3 regions of the Actinosynnema sp. NPDC059335 genome follow, and region 3 is predicted to be linked to each of the others. Evidence: riboswitches for the same ligand, from Rfam matches in the RefSeq annotation. Region 3 holds a riboswitch; each other region holds the start of a gene.
The links. A riboswitch is a leader RNA that binds a small molecule or an ion and turns the genes downstream of it on or off. The one in region 3 is predicted to bind glycine.
Positions count from the first base shown of each region.

Region 1: another riboswitch for glycine. It lies ahead of gcvP (aminomethyl-transferring glycine dehydrogenase); the one in region 3 lies ahead of gcvH (glycine cleavage system protein GcvH).
Region 2: another riboswitch for glycine. It lies ahead of gcvT (glycine cleavage system aminomethyltransferase GcvT); the one in region 3 lies ahead of gcvH (glycine cleavage system protein GcvH).

Region 1 is NZ_JBHYXZ010000142.1:7,140-9,395, reverse strand. It holds gene gcvP (aminomethyl-transferring glycine dehydrogenase) at 1-1,114, opposite strand, end outside; glycine riboswitch at 1,267-1,357, opposite strand; gene ACFXGA_RS31930 (MerR family transcriptional regulator) at 1,446-2,012, opposite strand.
Region 2 is NZ_JBHYXZ010000012.1:23,935-26,190, reverse strand. It holds gene glyA (serine hydroxymethyltransferase) at 1-29, opposite strand, end outside; gene gcvT (glycine cleavage system aminomethyltransferase GcvT) at 45-1,145, opposite strand; glycine riboswitch at 1,269-1,367, opposite strand; glycine riboswitch at 1,368-1,455, opposite strand; gene ACFXGA_RS05960 (DUF3817 domain-containing protein) at 1,519-1,821, opposite strand; gene ACFXGA_RS05955 (hypothetical protein) at 1,837-2,202, opposite strand.
Region 3 is NZ_JBHYXZ010000004.1:51,864-54,119, reverse strand. It holds gene ACFXGA_RS02100 (L-serine ammonia-lyase) at 1-691, opposite strand, end outside; gene gcvH (glycine cleavage system protein GcvH) at 696-1,076, opposite strand; glycine riboswitch at 1,197-1,291, opposite strand; gene ald (alanine dehydrogenase) at 1,487-2,256, shown strand, end outside.

The DNA of each region.
Region 1 (2,256 bases), on a different contig from region 3:
GCGCGCGGGTCGCGATGTCCTTCAGCCCTTCCGGGCCGTGGTACACCGCGTACATCGACGCGATCACGGCGAGCAGCACCTGGGCGGTGCAGATGTTGCTGGTGGCCTTCTCCCGGCGGATGTGCTGCTCGCGCGTCTGGAGGGCGAGGCGGTAGGCGACGGAGCCGTCCGCGTCGACGGACACGCCGACGAGCCGGCCCGGGAGCTGCCGCTCCAGGCCCTGCCGCACGGCCATGTACCCGGCGTGCGGCCCGCCGAAGCCCATCGGCACGCCGAACCGCTGGGTGGTGCCCACGACCACGTCCGCGCCGATCTCGCCGGGCGGGCGCAGCAGCGCCAGCGACAGCAGGTCGGCCGCCACCACGACCTGCGCGCCGGCCCGGTGCACCTCCTCGATGACGCCCGCGTGGTCGCGGACCACGCCGGACGCGCCGGGGTAGGACAGCAGCACGCCGAAGAAGTCGCCGCCCAGGCCGAGCCCTTCGAGGCCCTGCGACAGGTCGGCGGTCACCACCTCGATGCCCAGCGGCTCGGCGCGGGTCTCGATCACGGCCAGCGTCTGCGGCAGCGTGTCGGCGTCCACCACGAACCTGGCCGACTTCGACCGGCCGGCGCGGCGGACCAGCGTCATCGCCTCGGCCGCGGCGGTGGACTCGTCCAGCATCGAGGCGTTGGCCAGCGGCAGGCCGGTCAGGTCGGCGACCATGGTCTGGAAGTTCAGCAGCGCTTCGAGGCGGCCCTGGGAGATCTCCGGCTGGTACGGCGTGTACGCGGTGTACCAGGCGGGGTTCTCCAGCACGTTGCGGAGGATGACCGGCGGCGTCGTGGTGTTGTAGTAGCCCAGGCCGATCATCTGCGTCATCGGGCGGTTCCGCGCGGCGAGGGCGCGCAGCTCGGCCAGCGCCTCGGTCTCCGTGGCGGGCTCGGGCAGGTCGAGCGCCAGGTCGCGCTCGCGGATCGACTCGGGGACGGCGCGCTGCGCCAGCTCCTCCAGCGACCCGACCCCGATGACGTCGAGGATGCGGGCCAGCTCGGCGGGCCGCGGGCCCACGTGCCGGTCGGCGAACGGGGTGCCGTGCTCGAGTGCGGCGAGGGGGATGCGGTCCTGCGTCATCGGTGCTGGCCTCCAGGGCTCCGGACAGACTCCTGCCGTTGCCCTCCCCCTCTGTCTTCTGCCCGACGTCGGGCGCCTGAGAGCTTCACCCGGAGGCCGGGCTTGCACCGTCGGCGGGGTCGGCGTGCTGCCGACCCGCTTTCCAGAGGCGTCTCACCCGCGCGGTCCTTGCGCCTGAGAGGTTCCGGGGAGGATTTGCTCCTTCGGCGCCGAGACTGGCTCGGACTCTCCCGCGCGGGATAAAGCGACTACGCGCGAATGGTACCCGGCGGGGACGCCCTCGGAACCGCCGGCGCGACGTGGATCTCAGTTGCCGCCGGGCCTCGCCGGGTCAGCCGATGGCCCGGGTGCGACGGCGGCGGGACAGCTCGTCGTCGGCCGCCTCCACGATCTCCGCGCCGTCCGCGCGTTCGGCGGGGAAGTCGTGGATCGTGCCGCTGATCTCCCGCATCGCGCCGCTGACCGCGATGCCGAACACCCCCTGGCCGCCCTGGAGCAGGTCGACCACCTCCTCCGGGGAGGTGCACTCGTAGACCGTGGTGCCGTCGCTGAACAACGTGATCCGGGCCAGGTCCTGCACGCCGCGGCGGCGCAGGTGGTCGACCGCGACCCGGATGTTCTGCAACGAGACGCCGGTGTCCAGGAGCCGTTTGACGACCTTGAGGACCAGGATGTCCTTGAACGAGTAGAGCCGCTGGCTGCCGGAGCCGTGAGCGCTCCTTATCGTCGGGTTGACCAGGCCCGTGCGCGCCCAGTAGTCCAGCTGGCGGTAGGTGATGCCCGCGATCTGGCACGCGGCGGGGCCGCGGTACCCGACCAGTTCGTCCGGCAGCGAGGAGTCCGGGAACAGCTCACCCTGTTCGCCGGATCCGGCCCGGATGGGCGCTTCCTCGACCACGCCTGCCTCCCCTCGGTCCGGCCACGACGACCGGCGACCAACGTGAAGCCGCCGCGGTGTCGGGAAACAACACCGTGGCAATTCACCTGAGTTCGACGGTAAGACCGCCTAGGGGGCAGGTCAACGCGACGCGCGGGGCGTGTCTGACCTCAACGTGAGGTAGAGGTTGAGAGAGTCGCTTGGCGTAAGCCATTCGGATGACGTTTAGTGATCGTTTAGCCGAGCAAGGTTGACGTTGTGTAAC
Region 2 (2,256 bases), on a different contig from region 3:
GCGAGGGAGGTGTTGAAGTGCTCGGACATGTGTGGGTCTCTCCCTTAGCTGGTTCGCTGGTAGAAGGGCAGCGCGACGACCTCGACCGGCTCGTGCTTGCCCCGCACGTCGACCGAGAGTTCCGTGCCCGGCTCGGTGTGGCCGGTGGTGACGTAGGCCATCGCCACCGAGTAGCCGAGGGTCGGCGACAGCGCGCCGCTGGTCACCTCGCCGATGCGGTTGCCGTCCGCGTCCAGCACCGGGTAGCCGTGCCGGGGCGCGCGGCGGGAGGTGGTCTTCAGGCCGACCAGGACCTCGGCCACGCCCTGCTCGGCGACGGCGGCCAGCGCGTCGCGGCCGACGAAGTCGCCCGGCTTGTCGAGCTTCACCACCCGGCCGAGGTTGGCGTGGAAGGGCGTGCGGTCGCGGCCCAGCTCGTTGCCGTACAGCGGCATGCCCGCCTCCAGGCGGAGGGTGTCGCGGCAGCCGAGGCCGGCGGGCTTGAGGTCGTGCGGCGCGCCCGCCTCCAGCAGCGCCTGCCAGACGTGCGCGGCGTCGGCCGGGGCGACGAACAGCTCGAAGCCGTCCTCGCCGGTGTAGCCGGTGCGGGCGAGCAGGGCCGGCTTGCCCGCGACCTCGGTCGGGTACGAGGCGTAGTACTTGACCGAGGTCAGGTCGGTGGGCGTGAGCGCTTCGAGGATGGCGGTGGACCGCGGGCCCTGCACGGCGAGCAGCGCGTAGTCGGCGGACCTGTCCTCGACGGTGGTGTCGAAGCCCTTCGCGCGCTCGACCAGGGCCTCGTGGACGACGGCGGCGTTCGAGGCGTTCGCGACGACGATGTACTCCCGGTCGCCGGTGCGGTAGACGATCAGGTCGTCGATCACGCCGCCGTCGGCCTCGCAGATCATCGTGTACCGGGCGCGGCCGACGCCGATCGCGGAGGCGTGGCCGACCAGGGCGTGGTCCAGCGCCGCGCCGGCCTCGGGGCCGGTGAGCACGATCTCACCCATGTGGGTCAGGTCGAACAGGCCCGCCGAGGTGCGCACCGCGCGGTGCTCGGCCAGCTCGCTGTCGTAGCGCAGCGGCATCCGCCAGCCCGCGAAGTCGGTGAACTGGGCGCCCAGCGCCTCGTGCTCGGCGTGCAGGGGCGTGCGGCGGCTTTCCATCGGGCGGGTCCTCCCTGGGTGCGGGCACGCCGGCGGGCCGACCGGTCGGGTCGGCGCGGGCGCGCCCGAGAGCGTCACGTGCGAAAGGATGACACGGCCCATCGGAGACTCCTCGTCGAGTGAGCCTCCCCCTCTGCCATGAGCCTGAGAGCTTCGCCACCCGGCGCGGGCGGCTTGCACCGTGGGCGAGGCGCAGCGGGTGCGCCTGCTTTCCAGAGTTGCCTTCGTCGCGCGGTACCTGGGCCTGAGAGATTCCGGGGAGGAGTTGCTCCTTCGGCGCCCCGCTCGGGGACTCTCCCGCGCGACATCGACGGCCGTGTTCAGTTGGTACCGCCAGACGCTAGGGGTGGCCGGCGGGCGGGGTCAACCCCGGTCACAGGCTCTTCTCGGCCCGGACGGTCTCCACGACCTTGCGCTCGGCGTAGAACGACACGAACGGGATCGTGCCCGCGAGCAGCACCAGGGCGGTGCCCTTGATCGACCAGCGGGCCTTGAGCGCCAGGTCGACGGTCAGCACCAGGTAGACGGCGTAGAGGAAGCCGTGGACGGGGCCGACGACCTGCATCATGCCCGCGTTGCCGCCCGCGTACTTGGCGATCATGGCGACCACGAGCAGCAGCAGGCCGACACCGACCACGTAAGCCATGAACCGGAACCTGGTCAACGCGCCGCTCATCGTCCTACCTTCGCCTCACCGCTGGTCCCGCGCGTGGAGCTGGGCGAGCATGCGGTTGTAGGCCGCCAGCTCGTCGTCCTCGTCGTCCGGCACGGGTGTCCTGACGGGCTCCACGGTAACCATCGGGCGCGGCGGCTCGACCACCGGCTCCCGGGCGGCCTCGGCCTTGCGGCGGGCGTCCAGCCTGCGGATGCGCCACACCATGAACGCGGGGAAGAGGCCGAACAGCGGCCACTGGAAGACGTAGCCGAGGTTCTGGAACGTGCCGCCCGCCTCGGAGAACCGCTCCCACTGCCAGTAGGCCAGGCCGCAGCACACGACCAGCGACGCCAGGCACGCGGCGGCGATGGCCAGCCGCTTGGGGGTGATGAGGCCCTGCACGCCTCAAGGGTAACGGGTGTTCCGCCCGGAGTCCGGTTCGTCCGGTTCCAGGGC
Region 3 (2,256 bases):
GCACGCCCTGCTCCGTGCAGCCGCGCTCCACGCACTCCTGCATCACGCCCCAGATGTGCAGCAGGCCCGACCGCACCGACGCCTCGTCGCGCCACGACAGCTCGTTGGCGAGCATCACCTCGCTGATCGACAGCCCGGTCTCCCGGCACCGGCCCAGCAGCTCGTCACCGGTCCGGAACGGGTGGGCGACGCGCGTCTCGTCGGCCTTGATCCGGTCGGTCCCGGTGGCCGTCTCGTCCACCACGAACCCGCCGCCGACGGAGTAGTACACCGCCGAGTCGACCACCGACCCACCCGCGTACGCCTCGAAGCTCATCCCGTTGGGGTGCAGCGGCAGCGACTTGCGCCGGTGCATCACCAGGTCGGCGTCCTCCCGGAACGCGATCTCCCGCACGCCGCCCAGCCGCAGCCGCCCGGTGGCGCGGATCTCCGCCGTCCGCCGCTCGGCCTCGACCGGGTCCACCTCCTCCGGCCGGTGGCCCTCCAGCCCCAGCAGCACCGCCTTCGGGCTGCCGTGCCCGTGGCCCGTCGCGCCCAGCGACCCGAACAGCTCGACGCGCACCCGGTCCACCGAGCCGAGCACGGGACCCAGCCGGTCCGCGAACATCATCGCGGCCCGCATCGGGCCGACGGTGTGCGAGCTGGACGGTCCGATCCCCACCGAGAACAGGTCGAACACGCTGATCGCCATGACGTCAGTCCCCGGTCAGTTCCGCGTACTTGGCGGCGGTCAGCAACCCGGTCGCGTCGGTCACGGCCACCTTGAACAGCCAGCCGGCCCCGTACGGGTCGTTGTTGATCAACGACGGGTCCCGCACGGCGTCCTCGTTGACCGCCACGACCTCGCCGCTGACCGGCGCGTACAGGTCGCTCACGGACTTGGTGGACTCCAGCTCGCCGCACACCTGGCCGGACGTCACCGCGGCGCCGACCTCCGGCAGCTCCACGAAGACGATGTCGCCCAGCGACCCCGCGGCGTACGACGTGATCCCGACCGCCACGGGCTCCTGGGTACCCGGCGCCCAGTCGACCCACTCGTGCTCGGGCGTGTAAAGCAGGTTGTCCGGAAAAGTCACGACAGCGCTCCCTAACGGCGAGGTCCGGATCCCCACTCTGTCCTGGGACCTGAGAGCTTCGCCGCGACGTCGCGGCTTGCACCGTGGGTGCGCGCCGGAGGGCGCGCTTTCCAGAGTCGCCTCACCCGAGCGGTTCTCGCTGCCTGAGAGTGTGCGGGGTACTTGCTCCTTCGGCGCCCCGGCCGTGGCACCGAGGTCTCTCCCGCGCGGGTTCCGGCGCTCACGACGCGCCGCGGCCGATGTTCAGTTGGTTGGCCCGCACGCTAGGTGCCGCCCCGGACGGGTGTCAACGCGCCGTCCGGCTTGTGCGGCCGGCACAACCGGTTCCCGGCGCGTTCGTGCCGGCCGCACGATGACACCGATCACCCGTTGACGGACCTTGGGTGTAACAACGGCCGAAGGAGCCCACCGTGCGGATCGCAGTTCCCCGCGAGATCAAGAACCACGAGTACCGCGTCGCGCTGACCCCGGCGGGCGCCCACGAGCTGACCCAGCGCGGCCACGACGTGGTGGTCGAGGCCGGCGCGGGCCTCGGTTCGGCCATCACCGACGAGGAGTACCTGGCGGCCGGCGCGAAGGTCCTCGCCACCGCGGACGACGTGTGGGCCGAGGGCGACCTGGTGCTGAAGGTCAAGGAGCCGGTGGCCGAGGAGTACCCGCGGCTGCGCAAGGGCCAGGTCCTGTTCACCTACCTGCACCTGGCCGCCGACCGGCCGCTGACGCAGGCGCTGCTGGACTCCGGCACGACCGCCATCGCCTACGAGACCGTGCAGACGCCGAACGGCGCGCTGCCGCTGCTCGCGCCGATGTCCGAGGTCGCGGGCCGGCTCGCGCCGCAGGTCGGCGCGTTCTCGCTGATGAAGCCCTCGGGCGGGCGCGGCGTGCTGCCCGGCGGCGTGCCCGGCGTGCACCCGGCGCGCGTGGTCGTCATCGGCGGCGGCGTGGCGGGCCTCAACGCGGCCGCGATCGCCGTGGGCCTGGGCGCGGACGTGGAGATCCTGGACACCAACGTCGACCGGCTGCGCCACATCGACGCCCTCTACCAGGGCCGCCTGCGCACCGTGACCTCCAACCGCTACTCGGTCGAGCAGGCGGTCCGGGAGGCCGACCTGGTGATCGGCGCGGTGCTGGTGCCCGGCGCGAAGGCCCCGAAGCTCGTGAGCAACGAGCTGGTGGCCGA